DNA from 4 places in the Janthinobacterium sp. BCJ23 genome. Region 4 is predicted to be linked to each of the others. Evidence: predicted binding sites of a transcription regulator. Region 4 holds the regulator's gene; each other region holds the start of a gene.
What was found. The regulator FNR, encoded in region 4, switches genes on or off when oxygen is low (the NO sensors DNR and NnrR bind a similar motif). The targets are predictions, from matches to a motif close to TTGATNNNNATCAA.

Region 1: nirK (copper-containing nitrite reductase) is a predicted target of FNR. The motif match lies at 1,932-1,945, and genes of this name have one in related genera.
Region 2: AC54AG_RS06465 (XrtA system polysaccharide chain length determinant) is a predicted target of FNR. The motif match lies at 4,370-4,383, and genes of this name have one in related genera.
Region 3: AC54AG_RS11105 (OmpW/AlkL family protein) is a predicted target of FNR. The motif match lies at 1,464-1,477, and genes of this name have one in related genera.

The regions. Positions count from the first base shown of each region.
Region 1 covers NZ_JCAQAW010000001.1:863,542-870,846, reverse strand. The annotation lists gene AC54AG_RS03935 (c-type cytochrome) at 1-292, shown strand, start outside; gene norR (nitric oxide reductase transcriptional regulator NorR) at 307-1,863, opposite strand; gene nirK (copper-containing nitrite reductase) at 2,014-3,498, shown strand; gene ytfE (iron-sulfur cluster repair protein YtfE) at 3,525-4,202, shown strand; gene AC54AG_RS03915 (nitric-oxide reductase large subunit) at 4,217-6,496, shown strand; gene AC54AG_RS03910 (DUF1841 family protein) at 6,493-6,915, opposite strand.
Region 2 covers NZ_JCAQAW010000002.1:97,288-104,592, forward strand. The annotation lists gene wecB (non-hydrolyzing UDP-N-acetylglucosamine 2-epimerase) at 1-325, opposite strand, end outside; gene AC54AG_RS06455 (TIGR03016 family PEP-CTERM system-associated outer membrane protein) at 335-1,864, opposite strand; gene AC54AG_RS06460 (XrtA-associated tyrosine autokinase) at 1,848-2,681, opposite strand; gene AC54AG_RS06465 (XrtA system polysaccharide chain length determinant) at 2,698-4,227, opposite strand; gene AC54AG_RS06470 (XrtA/PEP-CTERM system exopolysaccharide export protein) at 4,482-5,105, shown strand; gene AC54AG_RS06475 (N-acyl amino acid synthase FeeM domain-containing protein) at 5,306-6,052, shown strand; gene AC54AG_RS06480 (S1 family peptidase) at 6,057-6,833, opposite strand; gene AC54AG_RS06485 (hypothetical protein) at 6,830-7,305, opposite strand, start outside.
Region 3 covers NZ_JCAQAW010000002.1:1,124,752-1,132,056, reverse strand. The annotation lists gene fur (ferric iron uptake transcriptional regulator) at 1-252, opposite strand, end outside; gene AC54AG_RS11110 (LysR family transcriptional regulator) at 500-1,396, shown strand; gene AC54AG_RS11105 (OmpW/AlkL family protein) at 1,543-2,160, shown strand; gene AC54AG_RS11100 (MetQ/NlpA family ABC transporter substrate-binding protein) at 2,250-3,077, opposite strand; gene AC54AG_RS11095 (methionine ABC transporter permease) at 3,110-3,784, opposite strand; gene AC54AG_RS11090 (methionine ABC transporter ATP-binding protein) at 3,777-4,586, opposite strand; gene AC54AG_RS11085 (YbaN family protein) at 4,911-5,369, opposite strand; gene AC54AG_RS11080 (YceI family protein) at 5,825-6,391, shown strand; gene AC54AG_RS11075 (NAD(P)-binding domain-containing protein) at 6,640-7,305, opposite strand, start outside.
Region 4 covers NZ_JCAQAW010000005.1:371,470-378,774, forward strand. The annotation lists gene AC54AG_RS18630 (TOBE domain-containing protein) at 1-391, shown strand, start outside; gene AC54AG_RS18635 (response regulator) at 483-3,563, opposite strand; gene fnr (fumarate/nitrate reduction transcriptional regulator Fnr) at 3,803-4,561, shown strand; gene AC54AG_RS18645 (FixH family protein) at 4,565-5,089, opposite strand; gene ccoG (cytochrome c oxidase accessory protein CcoG) at 5,144-6,526, opposite strand; gene ccoP (cytochrome-c oxidase, cbb3-type subunit III) at 6,531-7,305, opposite strand, start outside.

The DNA.
Region 1 (7,305 bases), on a different contig from region 4:
CAGCGCCGCCGGCAATATCAATACAGGCAAGGCCCTGGCCGAAAAATACAGCTGCGCCACCTGCCACGGCAAGGATTACAGTTCGCCCATCGACCCGTCGTACCCAAAACTGGCGGGCCAGCACAAGGATTACCTGGAACATGCGTTGACCGCGTATAAACGGGGCGACAAGGCCAACGGCCGCAACAACGCCATCATGACGGGCCAGGTAAAACCGCTGAGCAACCAGGACATCAAGGACCTGGCCGCTTACCTGCACAGCTTGCCGAGCAGCCTGGTCACTCATCGCTGAGCGGTAACGCCGGCTCAGGCTTTCAAGCCGACGCGGCGCGCCAGCTTGTGCAAGTTACTGGCGTCGAGCCCCAACTGGCGCGCCGCAGCGGCCCAGTTATCCTGATGCAGGACCAGCGCTTGCCGGATGGCCTGGCGCTGGCTCGCTTCCACGATCTGATGCATCGATAGCAGCGGCGCCGCCGGCGTGCCGCACGCGGCTGGCGCCAGCGGCGGCGCGTCCGTGCCGGCCGGCGCTTCCAGCGCATCGAGATCGAGCATATCCGTTTCCAGGGTCACGATGTCCTTGCGGTCCGCGCCGCGTATCACGGCTTTCAGCGCGGCCCGGCTGATCACATGTTCCAATTCGCGCACATTGCCCGGCCAACGGTAATGGCACAAGGCGTTTTCCGCCGCGGCGGACAGGCGCAGGCTGCGCAAGCCCAGGCGCGCGCGGTTCAGTTCCAGGAAACCCCCGGCCAGCAGCAGCACGTCATTGCCCCGCTCGCGCAGCGGCGGAATCGGCACGGGATACACGGATAAACGGTGATACAGGTCGGCGCGGAACGAGCCGTCGCGCACATGTTCGCGCAAGCTGCGGTTGGTGGCGGCGATCACGCGTACGTTGACCCGGCGCGGCCGGTCCGCGCCCAGGCGCTGGATTTCGCCATTTTGCAAGGTGCGCAGCAGCTTGGCCTGTATCGACAATGGCAATTCGCCCACTTCATCGAGAAACAGGGTACCCCCTTCGGCCGCCTCGAAACGCCCGGGCCTGTCGCTGACGGCGCCGGAAAACGCACCGCGCACATGGCCGAATAATTCGCTTTCTGCTAAGGATTCCGGCAAGGCCGCGCAATTGACGTGGATCAAAGGCTTGCCCGCGCGGCGCGACAGCCGGTGCAGGCGGTGCGCGCACAATTCCTTGCCCACGCCCGTCTCTCCCAGCAGCAGCACGGGCAGTTCGGAATCGGCCACCACCTGCAATTCGTGCAGCAAGTGCGTGATGGCGCTGCTCTGGCCCACGAAATCGTGTTCCTCGCGCGGCGCTTGGGCATCGGCCAGCATGGCGCCGCCCGACAGGCGCAGGGCGCGGATTTCCGTTTCCAGCCGCGTGACGCGCACGGCCGCCTCAATGGCGCAGGCCAGTTCGCCCAGGTCGCGCTGCGCCTGCGTATCGAAGGTGCCCACCTGCAGCGCGTCGAGCGTGATCACGCCCCAGCGTTCGCCTTCCAGGTCCAGCGCCATGCCCATGCAGTCGTGCACGGGCAGCGGCTCGCCGGCCCGCTCGGCGATCAGGCCATCGTAGGGATCGGGCAGCGAGCTGTCGTGATGGAAGCACAGCACGCCGCGCCGCTGCAGGATGGCGGCCAGGCGCGGATGGTCGGCGACGGCGAAGCGGCGTCCCAGCGCGTCGTTGGCCAGGCCGGCCATCGCCACGGGGCGCAAATGCTCGCCATCGAGCTTGAGCAAGGCCACGGCCTCGCAGCCGAAGTGGGCGCGCAGGCTGCCGACGAGGCGCTGCAGGCGCACGGCCACGGGCAGGTCGGCGACCAGGTCGGTGAGTAACAGCAGGTGGATGGCGGTGGTGGTCATAAGTACCATGCAGGGTACAACGGACCATGCTTGAACAGGGTCATATCGACCCTGCATTTTTCAAATCGTTGATTTAAAACAAGTTTTTCCTGGCACACGGATTGCCTAGGTAAGGGTGCCGAACCGGCATACAAGACCAAGGAAAGCTTGATGAAAACGACTCCCTCCCTCCGCGCCATCGCCGCCGCCGTCTGCGTACTGGCCATGCCCCTGTCCGTGCAAGCCCAGGTGAGCCTCCCTGCCAGCGCCGCCGCCACCGCCGCCAAACCGGCCGCCGCCGCGGTCAAGCGCTATGAACTGCAAACCAATATCGTCGACGGCAAGATGGTGTTCATCGACGCCAAGGGCCAGGTCAACCCCGTGCTGTCGGCCAAGGTGGGCGACACGGTGGAACTGGTGCTGAAAAGCGGCGAAGGCGCCGAGCACGATCTGCTGATCCCGGAACTGAACGTCGCATCGGCCAAGTTCAGCGCCAACAGCGGCAGCACCACCGTGCGCTTCAAGGTCACGCGCGCCGGCACGTTCACCTATTACTGCTCGATCCCCGGCCACCGCCAGATCGGCATGGAAGGCAAGCTGGAAGTGAGCGGCACTTCGCTGGCCGAGACGGCGGCACCGAAGGCCGCTGGCGCCGGCAGCGCTGCCAGCGAATCGAGCCAGGCCGCCGCGCTGGCCCTGTACACGCCCGCGCCATCGCCGATGCGCGGTCCCGATCCCTCGGCCGTCAGCGTGGCGGCCAATCCGGCCTCCGTGCCGACCGCCATCGGCGCGCGCGCGCCGCAAACCCTGAAATACCGGATGGAGACGGTGGAATTGCCGGGCAAGCTCGATGACGGCACCAGTTTTACCTACTGGACCTTCAACCGGCAAGTGCCCGGCCCCATGCTGCGCGCGAAGGTGGGCGACACGGTGGAACTGACCCTGTTCAACGCCAAGGACAGCAAGATGATCCACTCGATCGACTTGCATGCCGTGACGGGTGGCCATGGCGGCGGACAGCACACGCAGGTGGCGCCTGGCCAGGAAAAAACCGTCACCTTCAAGGCGCTCAATCCCGGCCTGTTCGTGTACCACTGCGCCACGCCGCTGGTGCCGCAGCATATCGCGGCCGGCATGTACGGCATGATCCTGGTCGAACCGGAAGGCGGCTTGTCAAAAGTCGACCGCGAGTATTACGTGATGCAGGGCGAGATGTACACGGGCCGTCCGCACGGCGCACCCGTGCACCAGGAAGCGAACCTGGAAAAAATGGCCAATGAGCTGCCTGACTACTACGTCTTCAACGGCGAAGTGGGCGCCCTGAGCAAAACGCACAAACTGCAGGCGAAAGTCGGCGAGACGGTGCGCATCTATTTCGGCGTCGGCGGCCCGAACAAGATTTCATCGTTCCACATCATCGGCGAGATCTTCGACAAGGTGTACAGCGAAGGCTCGATCAGCAGCCCGAAACACGACGTGCAAACCACCCTGGTGGCACCGGGCGGCGCGACCATCGTCGAACTCAAGGTACAGCATCCTGGCAGCTATCTGCTGGTCGACCATGCGCTGTCGCGCGCAGGCAAGGGCGCCGTGGGCGTGCTGGAAGTGACTGGCGAACCCGTGCCCGGCGTCTATCACGCTGGCGCCCATCAATAAACCCCATTCATCCTCAAGGAACCATTATGGAAATGATCGACCAATCCCTGGGCCAGCTGGCCCGCCGCATCCCTGGCGCCACGCGCCTGTTCGATGCCCACCGCCTGGATTTCTGCTGCGGCGGCAACAAGACCCTGCGCGCGGCGGCCGAAGCGGCCGGCGTGGACACGGCGCCCATCGTCAAGGAACTGCAAGTGCTGGCAGGACGGACTGACGCCAGCGGCGAGCGTGACTGGCAGGAAGCTTCGGCCACCGAGCTGGTGGAACACATCCTGTCGCGCTACCACGCCGTGCACCGCGAGCAGCTGCCCGAGCTGATACGCCTGGCGCGCAAGGTCGAGCAGGTGCATGGCGACCGCGCCGACTGTCCGCACGGGCTGGCGGAACACCTGTCGGCCATGGCGCAGGAACTGGAAAGCCATATGCGCAAGGAAGAAGACGTGCTGTTCCCCATGATAGTGCGTGGCCAGGGCCCCCGGGCCGGCGCGCCCATCAACGTGATGCGCATGGAGCATGACGACCATGGCGTGGCCTTGCGCGCGATGGAGGAAATGACGAACGACATCACCGCGCCGGCCGGCGCCTGCACCACCTGGCGCGCGCTGTACACGGGCTTGCGCACCTTCCGCGAAGACCTAATGGCGCACATCCATACTGAAAACAATATCCTGTTCGAGCGCTTTGCGCCGGCCGTGGTGCACTGACAAAGGAAAGACCCATGGGTCCCTACAAAAAACTCTGGTTCACCCTGATCGGTGTGCTGATCGTGACGTTTTCGCTGCTCGGCTACTACGGCGCCGAAGTGTACCGGCAGGCGCCGCCCATCCCCGCGCAAGTGCTGGCGCAGGATGGCCGGCAGCTGTGCGACCGCGAGGGCATCCTCGACGGCCAGACGGCCTGGCAATCGGTCGGCGGCATGCAGCTCGGCTCCATCTGGGGCCATGGCGCCTACCAGGCGCCCGACTGGACGGCCGACTGGCTGCACCGCGAACTGACGGCCTGGCTGGAACTGGCCGCGCAAGAGCAGCATGGCAAGGCGTACGCGGCGCTCGACGGCCCCGCGCAGGCGGCGCTGCGCGAAGCGCTCAAGCTTGAATACCGCGGGAACCGCACCGATGATGCGCAAGTGCTGCGCCTGTCGCCGCGCCGCGTGGAAGCGATCGCCAACACGGCCCACTATTACGACCAGCTGTTTTCCGACGCGCCGGCGCTGCAAAAAAGCCGCGAGCATTTCGCCATGAAGGAAAACACCCTGCCCAGCGCCGAGCGGCGCGCACAGATGACGCAATTCTTCTTCTGGACGGCATGGGCCGCCGCGACCGAGCGTCCTGGCCAGAAAGTGACCTATACGAACAACTGGCCGCACGAACCGCTGATCGGCAACCAGCCCAGCGGCGAAAACCTCGTCTGGTCGGTTGCCAGCGTGGTGGTGCTGCTGGCCGGCGTGGGCTTCCTCGTCTGGGGCTGGGCCTTCTTGCGCGACCATGACGAAGCGCTGCCGGCGGCCGGTCCGCGCGACCCGCTCACCACTTTCGCGCTGACGCCTTCGCAGCGGGGACTGGGCAAGTACCTGTTCCTCGTGGTGGCGCTGTTCATCTTCCAGGTCTTCATCGGCGGTTTCACGGCGCACTACACGGTGGAAGGGCAGCAGTTCTACGGCATCGACGTGTCGCGCTGGTTCCCGTATGCGCTCACGCGCACCTGGCATATCCAGGCCGCGCTGTTCTGGATCGCCACCGGCTTCCTGGCCGCCGGCCTGTTCCTCGCGCCCCTGATCAATGGCGGCAAGGACCCCAAGTGGCAGCGCCTCGGTGTCGACGTGCTGTTCTGGGCCCTCGTCGCCGTGGTGGTCGGCTCCTTCATCGGCAACTACCTGGCCATTGCGCAAGTGATGCCGCCCGAGTGGAATTTCTGGCTCGGTCACCAGGGTTATGAATATGTGGACCTGGGACGCTTGTGGCAGATCGGTAAATACATCGGCATCCTGCTGTGGCTCGTGCTGATGCTGCGCGGTGTCGTGCCGGCCCTGCGCAAGCCGGGCGGCGACAAGAATTTGCTGGCGCTCTTGACCGCATCCGTGGGCGCCATCGGCCTGTTCTACGGCGCCGGCCTGTTCTACGGCGAGCGCACGCACCTGTCCGTGATGGAGTACTGGCGCTGGTGGGTGGTGCATCTGTGGGTGGAAGGCTTCTTTGAAGTCTTCGCCACGACGGCGCTGGCCTTCATCTTCTCGACCCTGAGCCTGGTGTCGGTGCGCATGGCCACGGCGGCCAGCCTGGCCTCTGCCTCGCTGTTCATGCTGGGCGGGATACCCGGTACTTTCCACCACCTGTACTTCGCCGGCACCACCACGCCCGTGATGGCCATCGGCGCGAGCTTCAGCGCGCTGGAAGTGGTGCCGCTGATCGTGCTGGGACACGAAGCGTGGGAAAACTGGCGTCTGAAGGATCGCGCGCCATGGATGGAAAACCTGCGCTGGCCTCTGATGTGCTTTGTCGCCGTCGCCTTCTGGAACATGCTGGGCGCTGGCGTGCTGGGCTTCATGATCAATCCGCCCGTCGCCCTGTACTACATCCAGGGCCTGAACACGACCCCCGTGCATGCGCATGCTGCGCTGTTCGGCGTGTACGGTTTCCTGGCGCTGGGCTTTACCTTGCTGGTGCTGCGCTATCTGCGTCCCGACTACCGCTTCAGCCCTGCCTTGATGAAGACGGCGTTCTGGGGCTTGAACGTGGGCCTGGTCCTGATGATCTTTACCAGCTTGCTGCCGATTGGCATCATCCAGTTCCACGCCAGCGTGACGGAAGGCCTGTGGTATGCGCGCAGCGAAGCATTCATGCAGCAGCCGCTGCTGCAGAACCTGCGCTGGATACGCACCTTTGGCGACGTGGTCTTCATCGGCGGCGCCATCGCCATGGCGCTGCAGGTGGTGCTGGGGTTGATGGGCAAGGCGCCGAAAGCGCCTGTACTGCAGCCGCAGGCGGTGCAGCCCGGTTAACGGCGGCGCACGCAGTCTATGTAGGCTTCTGTATCCGGCGGCAAGCCCGAGCGCTGCGAAGCCCAGATCATCTGGCCCAGGCATTCCATCACTTCGTGCTGGGCGGCATGGGCCGAATCGAGGCGCTGGGTCAGCTGCTGGACGGCCGGGCGGATGCCGCGCGGCTGGTCCACCTGGACCTGCTCCGTGATCGACAGATGCATGGACAGGTGCAGGAAGGGGTTGGCCTGGCCCCCTTCGACGGAGTAGTCGCGCGCCAGCGCCGCTTCGACGTCGGAGAGCTCGTTTTCATACTCGGGGTGTTCAAGTATCCAGTCGAGCGCGATGGCTTCCATCGGCGTGAGGATTTCATGGGCGCGGTGCTTGCGCAAGGTGTCGCAAAAGAAGCGGCGCACGTCGTCGGAAGAAGGGTTGAACATGGCTGAATGGCTATGGCTAAAGGGCAGCCGGCATTGTACCGCGTACGTCAACGAAGGGCATCGAGGATGCCCTTTTTGCCGTCTGGCGCCCGCTTTCATGACCCGATAGTCACCGAAATTTAATACCCTGCAGTAAGTATTATCCACTACCGCCATGGCCCGGCGGCGCCAAATAACGGTGATAAAATCGCCGCTCTTGATATTTGCTCTGGACACGATGACGATTTTGTTGTCACTCCGTGCTTCCATTGCCCGCACCTTTGCCACCAGAACTTGCTCCTGGTTTATCCCGGAGCGCGGCAGCATGCCTATCACCATCGACATCGAGCTGTCCGGCCGCCCTGGCGTTCCGGCTGGCTGGCTGTTTGCATTCCATACAGCGATGGTGCC
Region 2 (7,305 bases), on a different contig from region 4:
CCACCAGCACGCCATCGGGCGCCAGCGGCGGATGCGCGTCGAGCACGGCGTCGAAGCGGCGCATGATCTCGGCCGTCTGCTGCGCGTGGTTGCCGGAACCCACGTCGAGGCAGATATCGGGCGGGCGCAGATCCAGGTCAGCAAACAGCTGGCCATTCATGGCCGTGTCGTAATGCTGGCCCGTATGCAGCAAGGTGACGCGCACGGCGGGCGCCTGGCGGGCCAGGGCGGCCAGGATGGGCGCCATCTTCATCAGGTTGGGGCGCGCGGCCACCACGCACAGCAGGTGCGCCGGCACGGCGGACGCAAGAGAGGGGTCGGACATGCGGGCTCCTTAGAATTGCATGGTGAGCGTGGCGCTGACGCCGTTTTCGCGGTAGTCGCCACCGCGGTTGCTGGCGTGCCGCGTATGGCGCACGTCGATGCTGGCCGTCATGTTCTGCTGCAGGATGCGCGTGTAGCCGGCCGTCATGGTGACGTTGTTGTCGCGCCGGGGCACGCTCAGCGAGCGCACGCTGGCGTAGCCGGCATTGACATTCACGCTGGTGCGCGAACTGGCTTGCCAGCTCCAGCCCACATTGCCGCTGATCTGGCGCGTGCGGTCTTCGCTGCCGAATTCCACGCCGGGCAGCAAGCCGCTGTCGATGCCGCTGGCCGTTTGCGCCGTGCGGTCGACGGCCGTGATGCCGGCGATCATCGTGCTTTTCGCCGTGGCGCGCGCCATCGTCAGCTTCAGCTGCTTTTGCAGGAAATAGCGGTGGCTGAAGTAATTGATGGCGCCCCGTTCCGGCCCCAGGCTGTTGGCGTAGCGCAGGAAGGCATCGATGCGCAGGCGCCGGTCGCGCGCATTGGGAAAGATGCCGCGCCACAATTGATCGAGCAACTGGCCCGCGTCGCGGTTGCCCAGGCGCGAAAACTGCGTCGGCATGGTGGTGATGTTTTCGCTGTAGTTCAGTTGCCAGTTGGTATGGCGCTGCAGGAACGTGGCGTCCAGGCTGTAGGTGGTGCCAAAGAAGCGCTTGCCCGTGCTGAAGGCCACGCTGGTGCGCGGCGATGGCGTCCACACGCCGCCCAGCGACCAGAAGCGGCCCTCGGGCGCCTTGCCGCTGGCCGAGATATAACCTTCCTTTTCCATGCCGCCGCTGGCCGTGGCCGACCATTTGCTGCTGAACGGATAGCGCAGACCCACGCTGCTGCGCTGCATGCGCACGGGCGCCAGCTTGCTGTCCTGCGTGCGGCGCACGTCGTGGCTGGCGTTCCACGTCCAGCCGGTGCCGCGCGGCTCGCCGCTGAGCAGCAATTCCATTTCATCGCTGTGTACGGACAGCAAGTCGCCGCCGCTGTCGACCGTGTTGCGCGTATAGCGCAGCTCGGCCGTGGCCAGACCGCGGAAACGGTGGCGCAGATACGGGCTGATGCCCGTGGTGCGCACGGTGCTGGCATTGTCCGTGTCGGGCAGGTCGTCGATCAATTGGGGGCCGAACGGCGAGATGTTGCGCCGGCTCACGCTGGCGTTGGCATCGATGAAGAACCAGTCCTTGACCAGCTCGGCGTCGGCCGAGGCCTGCAGTTCGTGGTTGTCGGTATCGGCCCGTTGTCCGGACAGGTATTTGTGCCAGCTGTAATCGAGGTGGACGCGCAGGCGGGGGCCGGTGCCGATGAGGGCGATGGCGGGCGCGATTTCCGTGATGAAGTCCGATTGCGCCTTGCCGGGCGGCGCGCGCAAGGCATTGTCCGTATAGCTTTCGCGCAGGCGCAGCGACGGTTTTGCCAGCCAGTCGATGGCACTGGCCGGCACGGGCAGCAGCAGCGACAGCAAGGGCAGCAGCGGTAGCGAGCCCCGGCGGCTAGTCGTAATGGCCATAGCCGTAGTAGTCGTTGCCGGGGAACGATTTGGTCTTGTTGTAGATCAAATGAATGTGTTCGCACGACTCGATCTGGCGCAGCGCTTCCTTGACGGCGTGCTGGGTCGTCGTTTCCGCCTCGACCACCATCACCACTTGCCCCATCTGACCCACCAGCGCGTGCGCTTCGCTGGTGATCAGCAGGGGCGGCGAATCGAAGACGACGATGCGGTCGCCATAGCGGCTGGCGATTTCTGCCAGCAAGCGGCTCATGGCTCGGCTGGCCAGCAATTCCGTCGCGTGCTTGTTGCTGCGCCCGGCGGGCAGGATGCTCAGATTGGCCACGTTGGTTTTCAGGATCACGTCGGCCATGGCCAGTTGCGGGTCCAGCAGCACGTCCATCAACCCCGGCTCCGGCGGCAGGCCCAGCACTTTCAGCACGGACGGGCGCGCCACGTCGGCATCGACCAGCAGTACCGTGATATCGAGTTCCATGGCGATGCTCATGGCCAGGTTGACGGCGCAGTAGGTCTTGCCTTCGCCCGGCATGGCGCTGGTGACGACGATCAGGTTGCCGTGGCGGATGGCGTCGCTGCCGCTGGCGCGCGCCTGGCGCAGCAGCGGGCGCTTGATGATGCGGAAATCCTCGGCCACGGCGCTGCGCCCGCCATCGTGCGTGAGCATGCCTTGCTCGGCCAGCCGGGCCAGGTTCAGGGGCCGGTAACGGGGCGACCGGCTTGCGTCCGCGCCATCCGTACCGTTCACCGTATAAGGCACGCTGGCCTCGGCCACGCCGAGGATCGTGGGTTCGTGCTTGCCGCTGTCCTTGCTGCTCATCGTCGCTCCCTTGGATCTAGAATTTCAGCAGCGCGGCCGTCATGACCCCGCCGTACAGGACGAACAGGCTGCCCAGGCAGGCGCCGAAGCCATAGCGGGCGCGGCGGCGGCGTACCTGCTGCAGCGGCGTCCAGTTCATCGATACCGTGCCCAGCACGTTCAAGCCTGTGGCATCGCGCAGTTCGGAGGGGCTGAGGAAGGTGGGGCGCACCTGGCTGATGAGCAAGGCCGTGGCGACGCCGGCCACCAGGGCCGCGCCCAGCGCCGCGCTGAACAGCAGCGGGCGGTTCGGGCCGACGGGCGCATATTGCACCGTGGGCGGGTCGATGATCTTGAAGGCCATCATGTCGGTGGTGGAACTGAGTTCGCCCGACAGCTTGGCCGCTTCGCGCCGGCCGATCAGCTTTTCATAGTTTTCCTTGTTGATGATGTAGTCGCGGTTGAGCTGCGCCAGCTGCGATTCCACCTCGGGCACGGCATTGCTTTGCGCCAGCAGGCGCTCGTTGCGCGCGCTGTATTCCTGCACGCGGGCGCGGATGGCGGCCACCTTGGCGTCCGCATCCGTCAGCGCCACCTTCAGCTGCTGCAGCATGGGGCTGTAATTCTTTCCCGGGTCGCCGGACGCCGCTTTCAGCTTGTTTTCCTCGATCTTGCGTTCTTCCAGCTGGGCCACCAGGCGCTTCGAGGCGATGATGTCGGGATGCAGTTCCGTAAATTGCATGCGCAGGCTGTCGAGGTTCTTGTTGATCGAGGCGATGCGCTCGTCGAGCTCGGGATTCGTGATGGCCGACGCGCTGGGCTCCAGGTCGAGCACGGGCTCGTCGCCCTCGATCTGGCTCTGGATGGCCTTGCGTGCCTGTTCTGCCTCGACCAGTTCCAGTTTGGCATTGTTCAGGCTATCGGACGACATCAGCAGCTGGCTGCCATAGTCGATGCCCTGGCGCGGCAGCAGCAGGTTGTTGCGGATCTTGAATTCCTTCACCAGGTTTTCCGCCGCGCTCAGCTTGTCCTCGTAATTCTTGATCTGCTCGTCGATGAACTGCACCGCCTTCTGCGAATCGCCTTTCTTTCCCTGGAAGCTGCCTTCGACAAAGATGGTCAGCAGGCTTTGCACGACGTCGCGCACGAGCTTGGGGTCGCGTCCGCTGTAGCTGATGGTGTAGATGTCATACGCGTTGGTGCCAGTGATCTTGATGCGGCTCATCAAGTTGTCCAGCTGGGCTTCGTGCTCGCGCACGGTCTTCGAGTCCAGGTCGAGGTCGACCATGCGCATGACGCGCTCCACATTCGGGCGGCTGAGCAGCGTGCGGCTCATGATGGCCACCTGCTGTTCCGTGTTCGGCACGCTGGTCATGCCGGCCATCAACGGCTTGAGGATGGTTTGCGTATCGACAAACACGCGCGCCGACGTCTGGTAATCGTCGGGCAGGGTGATCACCTTGATGAAGCCGCCGATGGCCACCAGCCACGCCACCAGCACCGCATGCCAGCGGTACTTCCAGATGCCTTTCAAGCCGGAAAGCAGTTGCTGTATCAATTCTTCCATGTCGCTTCCTTCAGGTAACGGTGCTGCCCGGTAGATGGGTTGGCGGCGCGGACAACGACGGCGTCTTGCAAGAAATACTTGCTTGTTGAGTAAGCAAAGTATAGGGCGGCTGTGGAGCAAGATTTCCCAAGATGATTGCTTCTTGATACGCCTCAAGGTTCACTTGCCGGGTTTTAATAATCATAGGAAGTTCGCGGCCCAGGCTGGTTCTGCGGGGCCGGCCATGGACGCGCATCGACTCAAAGAGGCTCCGCATGAATCCATTTCGCCGTGCATTTGTCTGCAACACGCTGGTCCTGGCGGGCGCCGCCAGCCTGCTGGGCGCCTGCCGCACGCGCCATCCGCTGGCGCCTTCCGACGACAGCGCCCCCATGCACGATTACCTGATCGGTCCGGGCGACTCCGTCAACATCATCGTCTGGCGCAATCCGGAAGTGTCGCTGACGGTGGCCGTGCGGCCGGACGGCAAGATCACCACGCCGCTGGTCGAGGATTTGCCCGCCAGCGGCAAGACATCGACCCAGCTGGCACGCGATATCGAGCAAGCCTTGAGCAAGTTCATCCAGCAGCCCGTGGTGACGGTCATCGTCACGAACTTCTCGGGACCATATGGCGAGCAGATCCGCGTCATCGGCGAGGCGGCCAAGCCGCAGGCGCTGCCGTACCGGCTGGGCATGTCGCTGATGGACGTGCTCATCGCGGTGGGCGGCATCACCGACTTCGCGGCCGGCAACAAGGCCAGCATCATCCGGGTACGCGAAGGCAACCAGCAGCAGCTGCGGGTGCGGCTCGACGATTTGCTGAAGGAAGGCGATATTTCCGCCAACGTCATGATGCGGCCGGGCGACGTGTTATTGATACCGGAAAGCTTTTTTTAACAGCAGGCTCGTCAATATCAAAACAGCAATTATATTTGCCATTTTGTACTTATAGACAAATTTCATCGTGTTATTTTGCTATCCCAAGGCAAATTTCTTCTGTTTTTTTAGCTATTGCTGGGAACTTCTCCAGTTTTTCTCTTGTCACAAGGCATTGGCTTCAGTCCGTCTCGACGGCTGCCGATGAACGTGAGGACAAGATGAGCTTTGAAGATGAACCCATAATTTCCTTCGACACGCCAGGCAACTTCAGTGATCTGGTGGTGGGCGAGGGGCAGATCGACCCGGCCATGGAGCATGAGCTCGACCTGCAGCGTTTTCATATCCGCATGGCCAATTCGCGTGGCCGGCGCGAAGCGGCCAGTTTGCTGATCCGCAAGATGTACGGCTGGCGCGGCTATGCCGTCGATCCTTGCACGGCGCATGCGCTGAATAAAATCACGCTGTTTGCGGAAACGGCCGGCACCACCGTCGGCACCATGACCTTGTGCCTCGATAACGACGAGACGGGCTTGCCCGCCGATGAAAACTTCCGCGACAAGCTCGACGTCCTGCGCGAGCAAGGCCGGCGCCTGTGCGAACCGTCGCGCCTGGCCATCGACAAGGGCGTGAGCAAGCGCGTGTTTGCGGCGCTGATTCATATTTCTTATATCTATGCTCACAATATTCACGGCTTTACGGATTACGTGATCGAAGTCAACCCGCGCCATGTGGTGTTTTACAAGCGCATGCTGGGTTTCCAGGACTTCGGCGGCGAGCGCGAGTGCACGCGCGTGGGGGCGCCGGCCGTGCTGCTACGGCTGGACCTCGATTACATGGGGGCCCAGATCCGTAAATTCGGTGGCCTGATGGAACAGCATGGGGGTGAACGGTCGTTTTACCCCTTTTTTTTTCCGACATGGGATGAGCCCGGTATTACTGACCGGTTGAGGCAGGGGCGCAACTGACGATTCATTTATTCTTCAGCAAGATCGCCTGCATGTGGCTGCTTGGAATCGCGTACGTGATGCCGCTGGGCGCGCTGATGGCTGCCTCTTTGAGGCCCTTGACGTACACCATGTTGACGATGCCGTAGACGAGACCGGTCTCGGGATCGAACAAGGGGCTGCCGCTGCTGCCCGGATACGCCGTCGCGTCTAGCTGGAACACGGTGTACGGCGCCTTTTGCAGCTGCGCCAGGCGCCGGACGTCGAGGCGCTGCGCGTTTTCGCTGGGCATGACCACCGGTGTCAGCGATGACACGGTGGCGCGGTGCGTCACGTGGCGCAGCCCGAGCAAGGTGCCTAATGGAAATCCCGTAAAGGCCATGGCCTGGCCTTCGCGCACCGTGGCCGCGTCGCCCAGCGCCAGGGCGGGCAGGGGCGCGCCCACCAGGCGCAGCAAGGCCAGGTCGTGTTCCGTGTCCAGCGCCTGGACCTTGGCGGGGCGAAATTGCGTTACGTCGCCCTGGCCTGTGAGTATGCCGATGACCTCGTTCGGATTGGCGTCGAGCAGTTTCTGGATCACATGGGCGCAAGTGAGCACGCTCAGGCCGTCACCCGTCACGAAACCCGTGCCGATGAAGTTCATCGGCGGCGTGCGCGTCTTTTGCAGGTTGCCCACGCCAACGATCGATGGTTTGATGCGCGCGATGGTTTGCGCCAGCGGCGCATCGGCGCGGCACGGCGCGCTGGCCAAGGCCAGGCAAAACAGGAGGGCGGACAAGCATGTAAACGGCAGGGCTTTCATGGCGGCGCACTTTCAACTTGAGGAGGTGGCACGGGCTGCAGCAGCGCGCACAGCAGCATCAGGTAGCACAGCAGGGCGATGCGCGGCACGTCGAGCAGGCTGTCGAACAGGCCGACGACGAGAAAACCCAGCAGGGCGGCGGCGCACGCCAGCGCGCCTGCATCGCCGCGCGCGGCCTGGCGCAGCAGGCGCCGGCCGGCCAGAACCAGCAGGGCCAGCGTGGACAGGGCGCCGCACCAGCCCGTTTCTATCAGCAAATGCAGTGCCATGCTCTTGATATGCCACGGCAAGTGGTGGTGGTCGCTGCTGAAAAACCAGTAATTATTGGCTTGCGTAAAGCTCCCGTTGGCGATCAGTTCTTCGCCGCCCGGTGCGCGCAAGCTCAGATTGTCGACTTCGAGCACGGACGAGGTGGCCGTGCCGCTGGCCGCCAGTTCCAGCTGCACGGGCGGACGCAGCAGCCAGGCGCCCG
Region 3 (7,305 bases), on a different contig from region 4:
GCCTTCGTTCAGTTCGAAGACGGCGTGGCCCGATTCGAAGTGGCGGCGAAACAGGATGCCCGCTTCGGCAAACTGCATCAGCACGCGGTAGATGGTGGCCAGGCCCACGTCGATCTTTTCGGCCAGCAAGAGTTTGTAGACATCGTCCGCACTCAGGTGCTTGATCGTGCCTTCTTGAAACAGCTGCAGAATCCGCAAGCGGGGGATGGTCACTTTCAAGCCCGATTCACGCAGTTCCCTCAATATATCCATGTCTCCCATTCCTTTTTTGTAGTCGCCTAGCGAGGTCATTCATTATATCGCAAATGATAATCATTACTATTCTCATTTGTATCGTGTGAACTGGATAGTATGCTGCGCGGGCAGGCGGCAATCCAGTGACATCGGCGCAAGTGGCGATTGCGTGGCGGGCAACTTGTGCCGCCAGTTATCATGAAGAATCGGAAAATACGCGTTGAACCGCTACACTGTGCAACAGGGAGTAACAATGGAGCACGGCATGGACCGATTTGATGCGATGCGGATCTTTACGCGCATCGTCGAGTTACGCAGTTTCACGCAGGCGGCGCATGACCTCGGCTACCCGAAAGCGACCGTCACGCATGCGATCAAGCAGCTCGAAGCGCGGCTGCGCGTGCGCCTGCTGCAGCGAACCACGCGGCAAGTCACGCCCACGCCCGATGGCGAAGCGTATTACCAGCGCTGCGTGCGCTTGCTGGCGGACCTGGAAGAAACGGAAGCCGTGTTTTCCTCGGCGGCGCAGCAGCCGGCCGGCAAGCTGCGCATCGACTTGCACGCGACCCTGGCCATGCATTTCGTCATGCCCGTGCTGGACCAGTTCTGCGCCCGCTATCCCTTGATCGAACTGGAAATCGGCATGGGCGACCGCCTCGTCGACCTGGTGCGCGAAGGGGTCGATTGCGTGCTGCGCGTGGGCGAACTGGGCGACTCGTCGATGGTGGCGCGCAGGGTGGCGTTGCTCGAACAGCTTACCTGCGCCAGTCCCGCCTACCTGGCCGCACACGGCACGCCGGAAAATCTGGCGCAACTGGCGGGCCACCGCGCCGTCAATTTCTTTTCCGCCCAAACGGGCAAGGTCTGGCCCTTCGATTTCAAGGTGGATGGGCAGCGGCACAGCGTGGCCTTGCCGGGCACGGTGTCCGTCAACAATGCGGACGCGTACCACGCCTGCTGCCGCGCGGGCATGGGCCTGATCCAGGCGCCCCGGTATCACCTTGAATCGGCGCTGGCCGCTGGCGAGCTGGTGGAAGTGCTGCGGGACTTGCGTCCCGACCCGCTGCCCGTGTCCGTGCTGTATCCCCATCACCGGCAATTGTCGCCACGCGTGCGCGTGTTCGCCGACTGGGTCGCCAGCGTGTTTGCCGAGGCGAATTGACGCGCTGCGGCATTTTCTTGACCTGGGTAAAGGAAAAAATCCCTCTAGTGATGCCATCTAGCACTATTTGATGTGGATCAAAGTTTTTGTTGCACTGCAATCTTAGACTTCGCAGCGTTACTTAACGACAAAAAGAGGGAACTAGAATGAAAAAGTCCGCAACTGCAGCAGCAATCGTCCTGGCCGCCATCGGCGCATTCGCCAGCAACGCAATGGCACAGGAAGGCCCATGGCTGGTCCGTGCGCGCGCCGTGCACCTCGATCCGGCCGATAAATCTGCTCCTGTTGGTGGCGTCGGCGCATCCGACCGTTTGACGGTCAGCAGCAAGACGATTCCTGAAATCGATATTTCGTACTTCTTTACCCCGAATATCGCTGCCGAGCTGATCCTGACTTACCCGCAAAAGCATGACGTCAAGCTCGATGGCAACAATATCGGTACCTTCAAGCATTTGCCGCCGACCCTGTCGCTGCAATACCACTTCATGCCTGAAAAACAGTTCAGCCCTTACGTGGGTGCCGGCATCAACTACACGAATATCTCCGACGTGAAATTGCTGAACGGCGCCGGCCGCCTGGAGCACGACAGCTGGGGCTACTCGCTGCAAGCCGGTGTCGACTACAAACTGGATAAAAACTGGTCCCTGAACTTCGACATCAAGAAAGTGCAGATTCGCAGCGACGTCTTCATCGGTGGCGCCAAGGCCAGCGAAGTCAAGGTCGATCCTCTCCTGATCGGTGTCGGTGTCGGCTACCGCTTCTAAGCAGTGACCGGCTGCGCCCATGCGGCGCGGACAATAAAAAAGACGGCCAGGTGTGAACCTGGCCGTCTTTTTGCATGGCATGTGCCGCTTTATTTTTTCAGCGTTTTTTCCAGCGCCAGCTGGTAGTCCGTTTTTTCGTAGCCGGCCAAATACTTGTTCGTTGCGTCGAGGAAGGCGCGCGAGCGGTAGGCCGCTTCCAGGTCCTTGACCCATGGCTTGGCCTTGTCGGCCGTGCGGATGGCCACCAGGTTGATGTAGCTGTCCGAGATCTTTTCCACGGCGAGGGCCGACGTCAGCTTCATGCCGGCGGCCAGGGCGAAGTTACCGTTGACGAAAGCGTAGTCGGCGTCCGCCAGCGAGCGTGGCAGCTGCGCCGCTTCCAGCGGCACCAGTTTCAGCTTCTTCGGGTTCTCCAGCACGTCGCGCTCGGACGCGCGCAGCGGGTCGACGTTCGGTTTGAGCTTGATCCAGCCCATCTTGGCCAGCATGACCAGCGCGCGCGCCTGGTTGGTCGGGTCGTTCGGCATGGTGATGGTGGCGCCGTTCTTCACGTCGGCCAGGGACTTCTGCTTGCCGCCGTACAGGCCGATCGGCATGGTCGGCACAGTGATCAAGGGGCTCAATGGCAGCTTGTTATCGGTGGCGAACTTGGTCAGATACACGATGTGCTGGAACACGTTGGCGTCGAGCGAACCTTCGGCCAGCGCGTAGTTCGGCTGCACGTAGTCGTTGAATTCCACGATCTTGACCTTGTAGCCCTGTTTTTCCAGGATAGGCTTGATGCCCAGTTTCAGCTGGTCCGAGTAGGGGCCGGAACTGGTGCCGATGACGAGTTCTTTCGGGTCCTTGGCGTGGGCGGCGGTGGCGAAGGCCAGGCTGGTGGCGGCGACGAGCAGGGTGCGGCGAATGTGGTTCATGCTTTTCCTTGTACTGAAATACTGAATATGAATTAACGTTTGTCGAGGCGCTTGGCGATGCGCGTACCGGCGAACTGGATGGTTTGCACCAGCACGATCAGGATGGCCACGGTGGCGACCATGATGTCCGTCTCGAAGCGGTAGTAGCCGTAGCGGATGGCCAGGTCGCCGATGCCGCCGCCGCCCACCACGCCGGCCACGGCCGAATACGACAGGAAGCTGATCGACAGCACGGTCAGCGCCAGCACGAGGCCGGAACGCGCTTCGACCAGCAGTACGCGGAAGATGATCTGCATTTCCGACGCGCCCATGGCGTGCGCCGCTTCGATCACGCCGCGCGGCACTTCGCGCAGGTTCTGTTCCACCAGGCGCGCCAGGTAGGGGATGGCGGCAAACGACAGCGGCACGGCAGCTGCCAGCGGGCCGATCGAGGTGCCCGCGATGATGCGCGTAAACGGCGTCAGGGCGACCAGCAGGATGATGAAGGGGAAGCTGCGCACGGTATTCACCAGCCAGCCCAAGATCATCGACAGCGGGCGGTTTTCCAGCGACTGGCCTTCCGACACGAGGAACAGCAGGATGCCCAGCGGGCCGCCGACCAGGATGGCGGCCGTCAGGCCAATGCCCAGCATGGTCATGGTCTGGCCCAGCGCCACCCAGATTTCCGGCAGCAGGTTGATGATGTTATTGATCGATTCTTCAAACATGTGTTGCATCCTTCCATGCGGTGGCTTCAAACGCCTCGGTGCCGTAATAAGCGAGCTCGCGTCCCAGCGCCGTCTTGCGCGGGGTGGCCGTGTCGCTCAGATCGAATTGTTCGGCGATGGCGCCTTTTTCCACGACGGCGACGCGGTTGCAGATGGCGCCCAGCACCGACAGCTCATGGCTGACGATGACGATGGTCACGCCCAGGCGCGCATTGATGTCGCGCAGGGTGTCGAGCAGGGCGCGCGTCGTTTCCGCGTCCAGCGCGGACGTCGGCTCGTCGCACAGCAGCACGTCGGGGTGGCTGGCCAGCGCGCGGGCGATGGCCACGCGCTGCTTCTGCCCGCCGGACAATTGCGCCGGATAGCTGTGCAGCTTGTCGGACAGGCCGACGAGCGCCAGGCATTCCTCGACCCTGGCGGCGATCTGCTCGCCCTTGGTCGTGCCATGGATTTTCAGGGGGAAGGCGACGTTGTCGAAGACGCTGGCGTTTTGCAGCAGATTGAACTGCTGGAAAATCATGCCGATATTCTGGCGCGCGTCGCGCAAGTCGCTCTTGCCCAAGCGTGTCAGTTCGCGCCCGGCCACGGTAATGGTGCCGCTGTCAGGGCGCTCGAGCAGGTTAATCAGGCGCAGCAGGGTCGATTTGCCGGCGCCGCTCTTGCCGATCAGGCCGAAAATATCACCGGGATAGACTTCCAGCGTGACCGATTTGACCGCGTGGAATTGTTCGCCTTTGGGCAGCGCGAAGGTCTTGTTCGCGCCATCGATGCGAATCACCGGCGTACGGTGTGGTGTGGTCATGCAGTGTTTCCTTTTTTATTGGACCATGACAGGCGCGCTTGCAGGGGCCAAATCGCCCAGCCTGTTACGTCGGTTGCGTAGTATACCTCCGATCGTGTTATTACTCCTACGACAGAATCTTGCTTTGAATATGCAAATAATGTCTATGTGCGTGTTTGTTGGTTGAAAAAGCGGGAAAGCGGCGTTCTTGCCGAATTTAATCACGTGGAGGGGTGCGAAGGCACCGCATCTTGGTGAAAAGTTCGCCGCGCCCTGCGGATGCATCGCAGTGCTTTTATGTGCAGTTCGGCTCACTTGCCGTTTTTTGGATGCGGGCAGGGCGGTTTACTGCCCGCCATTGCCCTCTTCGCGGGCAGATTCTGCCCCGCTGGCGGCAGGGCCTTCGGGACGCCGCAGCAGGTAGATGAGGACGGCGATTTCCATGGCGCCCACCATGGCGATGACCCACCACGGCGGGTGGCCCAGGCACATGGCGACAAAGCCGATGGCCATGCCCAAGCAAGCCATGGCCTTGCCGCGCCGCGAAACGGCGCGGTGTTCGCGCCACTGGCGCAGCGGCGGACCGAAGCGGGGATGCTGCAGCAGCCAGTGCTCGAGGCGCGGCGAGGCGCGGCTGAAGCAGGCCAGGGCGAGGATGAGGAAAATCGTCGTCGGCATGACGGGCAGCATGGCGCCGATGATCCCCAGCAGCACCATCAGGGCGCCGGCGGCGGTCCAGGCCCAGCGGCGCAGGCGTACGCCGTGCGCTTCGCGCAGTGGCGGCTGGGCGTGCGGCTCGCGCATCAGGCGAGGGCGCCGGCGGTCAGGCCCTGGCTGCAGGGCGGGGAGGCGGTGGGAAGTGCGTTCAAGGTGCGCGTATCTTGGCGGGTGGCCGTCATGTTTTTTCTGTGCTGTGTTCTGCTCTATTATGGATGAATCAAGGCGCCGTTGCATACGCGCCAGGGCCGTGATGATAACCATTGCACAGAATAATAACAAGAATCATTCTCATCTATGAATTTGATAACGCTGGATATTTTTGGCAATGCAGACAATAATCGGCAGCAGAAGACGCTGTCATGGACATCATTGCTCTTATTATCGATTTTTTCGATGCTAACTAGGTATATTTTCCGTTTTACATCGATCTTCATGCCATGCATAATCTGTTGCAACTGAAGCCAGACAATCAGCCGCAGCGTTTCCCGCCTGCAGCTGCTTGCGGTTTTGACATCCTCCACTCCTATCAGGAATCCATTATGAAAAAACTGCTCGCTTTTATCGCCGCCGCCGGCTTCTCGCTGTCCGCTTTTGCCGCTCCAGAAGTCTATGTCATCGATGGCAGCCACACTTTCCCCCGTTTCGAGTACACCCACATGGGCTTCTCGACGCAGCAAAGCCGTTTCAATAACACCACTGGCAAGGTCACGCTGGACCGCGCAGCCAAGACGGGCGCCGTCGAAGTGCTGATCGACACCAAGTCCGTCGACACGGGCTCGACCCTGTTCAACTCGCACATCCAGGGCGAAGACTTCCTCGACACGGCCAAGTATCCTGTCGCCACCTACAAATCGACCAAGTTCAATTTCGACGGCGACAAGCTGGCCTCCGTTGAAGGCAACCTGACCCTGAAAGGCGTGACCAAGCCAGTCACCCTGACCGTCACCTCGTTCGCCTGCGCACCGCACCCGATGCTGAAAAAAGACGCCTGCGGCGCCAACGCCACGGCCAAGATCAAGCGCTCGGAATTCAACGCCGGCAAATATGCGCCAGCTGTCAGCGATGATGTCACCCTGACTTTCGCCATCGAAGCCATCAAACAGTAATCGTTGGCTGCATGACGTAAAAATGGCGGCGGACTTCGGTCCGCCGCCATTTTTTCGTGTGTAATCCGGTATGCGCCAACATTGTGTCGGATTACGCGCTTGCGCGCTAATCCGACCTACGTGGTTTTGCAGGTGCCGCAAGAAGCGGCGGGCCAAAATCCACCGCTTTTTCGACAGTAGGTCGGATTAGCGCGGCAAAGCCGCACGTAATCCGACATAAGCCGACATGCGCCAGGGAGGCAAGACAATCACGACAAGTGATGCACCTCCTGCTGCCCATACACGGGCGTGTTCAACCCTTCCATGCGCGCCTTCAGCTGCAGCGACAGGTACTGGGAATAGTGGCGCGACTGGTGCAGGTTACCGCCGTGGAACCACAGCGCTTGCTGCTGCGTGGGTTTCCACATATTGCGCTGTTCGCCTTCCCACGGGCCAGGGTCCTTCGTCGTGGCGGAACCGAGGCCCCATACCTTGCCTACCTTGTTCGCCACCTCGGGCGAGATCAGGTCCGCCGCCCAGCCATTCATGGAGCCGTAGCCGGTGGCGTACACCACCAGGTCGGCCGGCAGTTCCGTGCCGTCCGACAGCACGATGGAATGGGCTTTCAGCTCCTGCACGCCGACGCCGCTTTTCAGCTTGATCTTGCCGTCGGCGACCAGCTCCGAGGCGCCCACGTCGATGTAGTAGCCGGAACCGCGGCGCAGGTATTTCATGAACAGGCCGGAATCGTCGTCGCCAAAGTCCAGCATGAAGCCCCGTTCTTCCAGGCGCTGGTAAAAATCCGCGTCGCGTTCGCGGATGGCCTTGAAGACGGGCTTCTGGAAGTCGGCCAGGATCTTGTACGGAATCGAGGCGAACGTCAGGTCGGCCTTGGCCGTCGTCATGCCGGCCGCCAGCGCCCGTTCCGAGTACAG
Region 4 (7,305 bases):
GGCCGAACTGAAACAGGGCGCCGTCAACGACGAAGTCACCCTGGAATTGCCGGGCGGCCAGCACATCGTGGCCATCGTCACGCAGGGCAGCAGCGCAAGCCTGGGCCTGGTGCCGGGCGCGGAAGCGTTTGCGCTGATCAAGGCTTCGTCCATCATCCTCGTGGCCGACAGCGAAGGCGCACGCTTTTCCGCCCGCAACCAGCTGGCCGGCACGGTCACGCGCGTGCAGACAGGTGCCGTCAACACGGAAGTGGTGCTGGACTTGCCGCGCGGCGGCACGATCGCCGCCATCATCACCAATCAGAGCAGCACGGACCTGGGTATCGAACTTGGCGGCAGCGTGACGGCGATGTTCAAGGCGTCGAGCGTGATTCTCGGTGTACCCGCATAAGTGCGTAGGTCGGATTAGCGCAGCGTAATCCGACAACATTGTTGGCGCGTCCTGTCGGATTACGCGCGTAGCGCTAATCCGACCTACCCTTTTAATCCTTCAACCGCGACAACCAATCCGCCGCGGCCGCCAGCGCCAGTTCCAGCTCCTGCGCCGTGTGCGCCAGCAGGCCTGGGACTTCGTCCAGGCGACCCGCGTCGATGGCTTCCTCGGTGGCGAACGCGGCGCGGATCAGGCGTTTTGTGCCCAGGGTGCCCACGGAGCCGCGCACGCTGTGCAGGATGCGCGCCACGTCGCTGTGGCGGCCCGCCTGCAATGCCGTTTCCGCGTCGCGCACGGGCGTCATGCCCTTGTTCAGCGCGTCTTCGACCATGCGCCGCAGTACACCGCGCCCCTTCGCGTCACGTCCCATCACGCGCATCAGCGGCGCCATGGAAAACACCTCTTCATCGGCGACGCGTACGGGCTCGGCCGTCTGCACTGGCGGGCGCTTGGGCAGGTGGCGCAGGATGACTTCCATCATCTCTTCCACCACCACGGGCTTGGCGATGAAGTCGCTGATGCCGGCCGTCATGCAGCGCTCGCGCTCGGACGCCAGCACGCCGGCCGTCATGGCGATCACGGGCAGGCTCAGGCGCAGCTCCGTGCGGATGATGTGGGTGGCGCTGAAACCGTCCATGACGGGCATCTGCATGTCCATCAGCACGATGTCGTAGCGCAGCGCTTCCGTGCGCAGCCGTTCCACGGCCTGCAAGCCGTCGCCCACCACGTCGAGGGTGGCGCCCATGTGTTCGAGGATGCCGCGCGCCACGGCCTGGTTCAAATGATTGTCTTCCACCAGCAGGAAATGCACGCCGGCCAGTTCCGTGCCCAGTGGCTGGTGCAGGATGCGCTGCTCGCCGCCGTCGTTCTTGGTGATCAGTGCCTGGTGCAGGGCATCGAACAGGCTCGATCCCGTGATCGGTTTCATCAGCACGACGTCGGCCTCGGCCGCGCTGGAAATTTCCTCGAGGTGGTTGCGGGCGAAGGCGTTGACCATCACCACGATGGGCTGGCGCTGGCCGCTGGCCGCCTGGCGGATGGCCTTGGCCGTGGCCAGGCCGTCCATGACGGGCATGTGCCAGTCGGCCAGCACCACGTCGTACGGTTGCTGCTGCGCCAGGCGTTCGCGGTACAGTTCGATGGCGGCAAAGCCGGAATCGACTTCGTCGGCCAGCCAGCCCCACGCCTCGATCAGCTTGACGATCAGTTCGCGCGTGGTGCGGTTATCGTCGGCCACCAGCAGGCGCAGCTGGCCCAGTGCCGGCGTGCGCCGCGTTTCGGCCGGCTGCGCCAGCATCTCGAACGGCACGCTGAACCAGAAGCGGCTGCCCTTGCCTTCGCTGCTGGCGACGGCGATGTCGCCGCCCATCATGTGGATCAGCTGCTTGCTGATGGCCAGGCCCAGGCCCGTGCCGCCGAAGCGGCGCGTGATGCTCTGGTCGCCCTGCGAAAACGCGGCAAACAGCTGCTGTTGCTGCAGTTCCGTCATGCCGATGCCCGTGTCGCGCACTTCGAAGCGCAGCCAGGCGCGGCCGCTCTCGCTCCTGCTCTCGGCCAGGCTGACGGCCACCACCACTTCGCCGTTCTCCGTGAACTTGATGGCGTTGCCGGCCAGGTTGACGAGGATTTGCTGCAGGCGCTGGGCGTCGCCCACGAGGCGCCGCGGCACGTCGGGCTCGACGGCGATGGCCAGTTCCAGCTCCTTTTCGCCCGCATTCATCGTCATCGTCGTGGCCAGGGTATTCATGACTTCGTCGAGGTCGAATTCGACGGGCGACAGTTCCATGCGCCTCGCCTCGATCTTCGAATAGTCGAGCACGTCGTTGAGGATGCCCAGCAGCGACTGGCCCGCCACGCGCACCATGGTCAGATACTTGCGCTGTTCCGTATCGAGCTTGGTATTGCCCAGCAAATACACCATGCCCAGCACGGCATTGAGGGGCGTGCGGATTTCATGGCTCATGTTGGCCACGAAATCGCTCTTCGCGCGGTTGGCGGCCTCGGCCCGGTCGCGTTCCTGCTCCAGTTCCGCCGCGCGCGATTCGAGTTCCTGCTGCAGGCGGTCGCGCTCGCTCATCAGGCCGTTGAACGCCTCCGTCAGTTCGCCGATCTCGTCGCGCTGCTGCACCGGCACGGGGGTGAAACGGCTGCCGCTGGTACGCAGGGCCAGCAGGGTGTCGCGCAGGCGCACCAGCGGCGACAGCAGGCGCACGGTGACCCAGCCCAGAACAAATGCGGCCAGTAGCGAAGCGAGGATGCTCCACAGCACCAGCCGGTACAGCACGCCATCGAACGGTTCGAAGGCGTCCGCGACGGGCAGCGAGGTAGCCAGCAGCCAGTTCACCGATTTCAAACGCTTGAAGCTGTTGACGGCCGTGATGCCGCGGCTGTTGGTGCTGACCATGCTGCCTTCGCCATCTTCCTTCAGCAGCTGGGTGGTCGTCAGGTTGGCGCTCGGCTGGCGCGGCTGCAGCAAACGGCTGGTATCGGGGTGCAGCACGTAGCGCGGCACGGCGCCGCGCGTGAGGATGAAGTAATAGCCGCTCTTGCCGATCTTTTCCGAGCGCAGACGCCCCAGCAGGTTGTCCTTGTACAGGCGCAGCACGCCGATCACCACGCCGGCCACCTGGCCATCGGCGGCCAGCACGGGCGCCACCATCTGCACGATGGGCATGCCGCTCGACTTGCCGAGCATCGGCTCGGTGATCATGGGCTGGCGCGTGCGCAGCACGGTCTGGAAATACTCGCGCTCGGCAACGTTGATGCCGGCGCGCCCCGCCACTTCCGGCATGTCGGCCACGACGGCGCCATGTGCATCGAGCACCAGCACGTCGTCGAACAGCACCAGCATCGAGCGGCGCGAATAGTATTCGCGCAATTGGGCCGGCTGGGCCATCAGTTCCGGCGGCTGCTGCCTGGCCGTCAGGGTGACGATCTGCAGCAGCATGCCCAGCTTGTCGTCGAGCTCGGCAGCGGTGCGGCTGATCAGGGACGACTGCTGGCTCAGCAGTACTCGCGTGAAGTCGTCGCGCATATGCTGCACCTGGATCATGGTGACCAGCGCGATCATGGCGATCGAGGTCAGGCTGGTGGCCAGCGCGACTTTTGCTTTGATGCCGAGAGGCTTCATGATTTCCTTTTCAGTACCGGGCGGCACAGGCGGCAGATAATGCTGTTAGGAATTTTCCTATCAATACATCAAGTTGGCAAGCGGCGCCGCGCAAATGGCCCTCCCCGCATGGGCTTTTGACGATGTTGCCATATAATTAAAGTCGGAACGTCGTTTATTCGCCGAAATTGCCGTGAAATTGGCACACGGCAACCCTGTATGCAGTAAACTTGTTGTTGCATTTTCTAAAAGGTACCGACATGACTGAAGCGCTACTCACTCCAACCTTGCCCACAGTGACCGTGGAAGCGTTGCGTGCGCGATGCTCGACCTGCAGCATGCATCAATTGTGCCTGCCGATGGGCCTCGATATGGGCGACATGGACAGGCTGGACCAGATCATCGGCCGCCGCCGCAAGATCGTGCGCGGCGCCTCGCTGTTCCGCATCGGCGACTCGTTCCAGAACCTGTACGCGATCCGCCTGGGACACTTCAAGACGTACCAGATCAATCCGGGCGGCGAAGAGCAGGTGACGGGTTTCCAGATGGCCGGCGAACTGCTGGGCATGGACGCCATCAGCGCCGACCGCCACCACTGTAATGCGGTGGCGCTGGAAGACAGCGAAGTGTGTGAAATCCCGTTTTCCAGCCTGGAACAATTGCTGGGCAATATGCCGACCCTGCTGCGGCATTTCCACCGCATGATGAGCCAGGAAATCACGCGCGAGCAAAGCGTGATGCTGTTGCTGGGCAATATGCAGGCGACGCAGCGTTTTGCCGCCTTCATCGTCAACCTGGCGTCGCGCTATGAGGCGCGCGGCTATTCGAGCAGCAAATTCCAGCTGCGCATGTCGCGCGAGGAAATCGGCAACTACCTGGGCCTGACCATCGAGAGCGTCAGCCGTTTATTGTCGAAATTCAAGAAGGAAGGCTGGCTGCGCGTCTCGAACCGCGAGATCGAGATCCTGCAGCCTGCCAAGCTGAAAGCCATTACAGCCGGTACCGACGTCTGCAAGTAAGGCTTATAGCTCTTCATCCGCATGCAGCGCGATGCTGCGCTGCACGGGCCAGGTCCAGATGCCGGACAGGCGCCACTCGCGCTTGTCGTTTTCCACCAGCACCTGCCAGCGGCTGCGCTCGAGCATCGGCAGCGCGACCGAGAAATTGCCGGCCGCATCGGGCTGCACCAGCAGCTTGATATCCTTTTCCGGCAAAGTCGCATGCGCCAGGTGCAGCTGCAACGGCCCCTGATAGGCCTTGCCGAAGCTGTGCACGGAACCGGTCAGGCGCGCTGACGCCACGTCGTACGCCAGGCTCGTATCCATGGCCAGGTCGCTGGCGATCGTGTCGCGCTTCAAATCCTGGTTGATCGCCTTGCCCTGCTTGTAATAATCGCCCACCACCAGCGCGTCGGGCTGCGTAAACGCGATATAGCCCATGAAGCTGCCGACGACCACGGACAGGCCGGGACCGATCATCAGCAGCCATGGCCAGCGATGCTTGTACCACGGTGCAACGGGAGGCTGCAGTTTCAGACTGTCGGACATGGTATTTCTCCTGTGTAAACGGCCAGCCCCCATGCGGGGACCGGCCTTCCTGCATTAACGCGGCACGATGAAGACCGCGCTTTCACGCACATGCAGCGACGGGTCGTCCAGCGATTGCAATTCGATCGCAATCTTGTTCGAGCCCTTCTCGCCCACGCCGTGCGGCACGCGCAGGCGGATCGGCCAGCCCAGCGTTTCCGTCGGCTGCAAGGTCACTTCTTCGCGCGTCAGCAAGGTCAGGCCCGGCAAGCCGGAAGCGCTGATCTTGAAATGCTGGCTTTGCTCGGACGTGTTCATGATCTGCAGGCGGTAGACGTTTTCGATCATGCCGTCTTCCACTTCGCGTCCCATCGAACCGCGGTCGCGGATCACGTCCATTTTCAGGGGCGTGCGCAGGGCCAGCGAGGTACATACGGCGATGATGATCAGGGCCAGGATGGAAGTGTAGATCAAGACGCGCGGGCGCATGGCGCGCTGGCGTATCTGCTTCGAATTGAAGTTGTTTTCCATCGCATGGTCGGTGCTGTAGCGTATCAGGCCACGCGGCCGCTCGACCTTGTCCATCACGCTGTTGCAGGCATCGACGCAGGCGGCGCAGCCGATGCATTCATACTGCAGGCCGTTGCGGATATCGATGCCGGTCGGACACACCTGCACGCACAGGGTGCAGTCGATGCAATCGCCCAGCTTGTCGTTGTGGCCGGCCTTCTTGCTCATGGCGCCGCGTGGTTCGCCGCGCTTGGCATCGTAGGTGATGATCAGGGTGTCCTGGTCGAACATGGCGCTCTGGAAGCGCGCATAGGGACACATGTATTTGCACACCTGCTCGCGCAGCCAGCCCGCGTTGCCGTAGGTTGCCAGGCTGTAGAACAAGACCCAGAACCATTCCCAGGGACCGAAATTCAGGGTGGTCACCTCGCGCGCCAGTTCCTTGATCGGCGTGAAGTAGCCGACAAAGGTAAAGCCCGTCCACAGGGCGATGGCGCCCCACACCAGGTGCTTGGCCGTCTTCTTGAACGCCTTGCGCACGGACGGGCCTTGCTTGTCGAGGGCCATGCGCGCGCTGCGCGTGCCCTCGATGCGGCGTTCGACCCACAGGAAAATTTCCGTGTATACCGTTTGCGGGCAAGAGAACCCGCACCACACCCGCCCGGCAATGGCCGTGACGAGGAACAACAAATACGCACAGATGATCAGCAGGGCCGCTAGATAGATGAAATCCTGGGGCCACAGCACGACGCCGAAAATGTAGAACTTGCGCGTGGTCAAGTCGAACAGCAGGGCTTGCCTGCCATTCCAGGTCAACCACGGCAAGCCGTAGAACGCGAGCTGGGTAAGCCATACGCATACCCATCGCCAGGTAGCGTAGCGTCCTTTGGCCTCGCGAGGGTAGATCTGCTCGCGGGCCGCATACATCTTGATGACTTGAGGTTCCATTACATCATTTCACGGGCGTCTGAGGATTCGACAGGCTCCAGACATACGCCGACAGCACGTGCACCTTGGATTCGCCGAGGAAATCGCTGAAGGCCGGCATGGTGTTGCTGCGTCCCTTGCGTACGGTTTCCATGATGGTATCGGCGCTGCCGCCGTACAGCCAGACCTTGTCCGTCAGGTTCGGCGCGCCCAGCATCTGGTTGCCCTTCGCATCGGCGCCATGACAGGCCATGCAGGCGCCAAACTTGGCCTTGCCCAGCACGGACTTGACGGGATCCGAGGTCGAACCCGACAGGCTCAGCACATAATGGGCCACGTTCTCGACATCCTTTTCGGAGCCGAGGGCGGCGCCCATCGGAGGCATCTGCCCATTGCGGCCGTGCAGGATGGTGGTCTTGATGATGTCGGGTTCGCCGCCATACAGCCAGTCCTTGTCCGTCAGGTTGGGGAAGCCCTTGTTGCCGCGCGCATCCGAACCGTGGCATTGCGCGCAGTAGGTCAGGAACAGGCGCTGGCCGATGGCTTGCGCCTGCGGGTCGGCGGCCACCGTCTTCAAGTCCTGGCTCAGGTACTTGTTGAACAGGGGACCGTAGTCGGCTTCCGCCTTCTTCAGCTCTTCCTCGTACTGGCCCGTCGATTTCCAGCCCAGGCTGCCGGCATAGTTGCCCAGGCCCGGATACAGGAACAGGTAGGCCAGCGCGAAGACGATGGTGATGTAGAACAGCCACATCCACCAGCGCGGCATCGGCGTATTGAGTTCCTTCAAGTCCTCGTCCCAG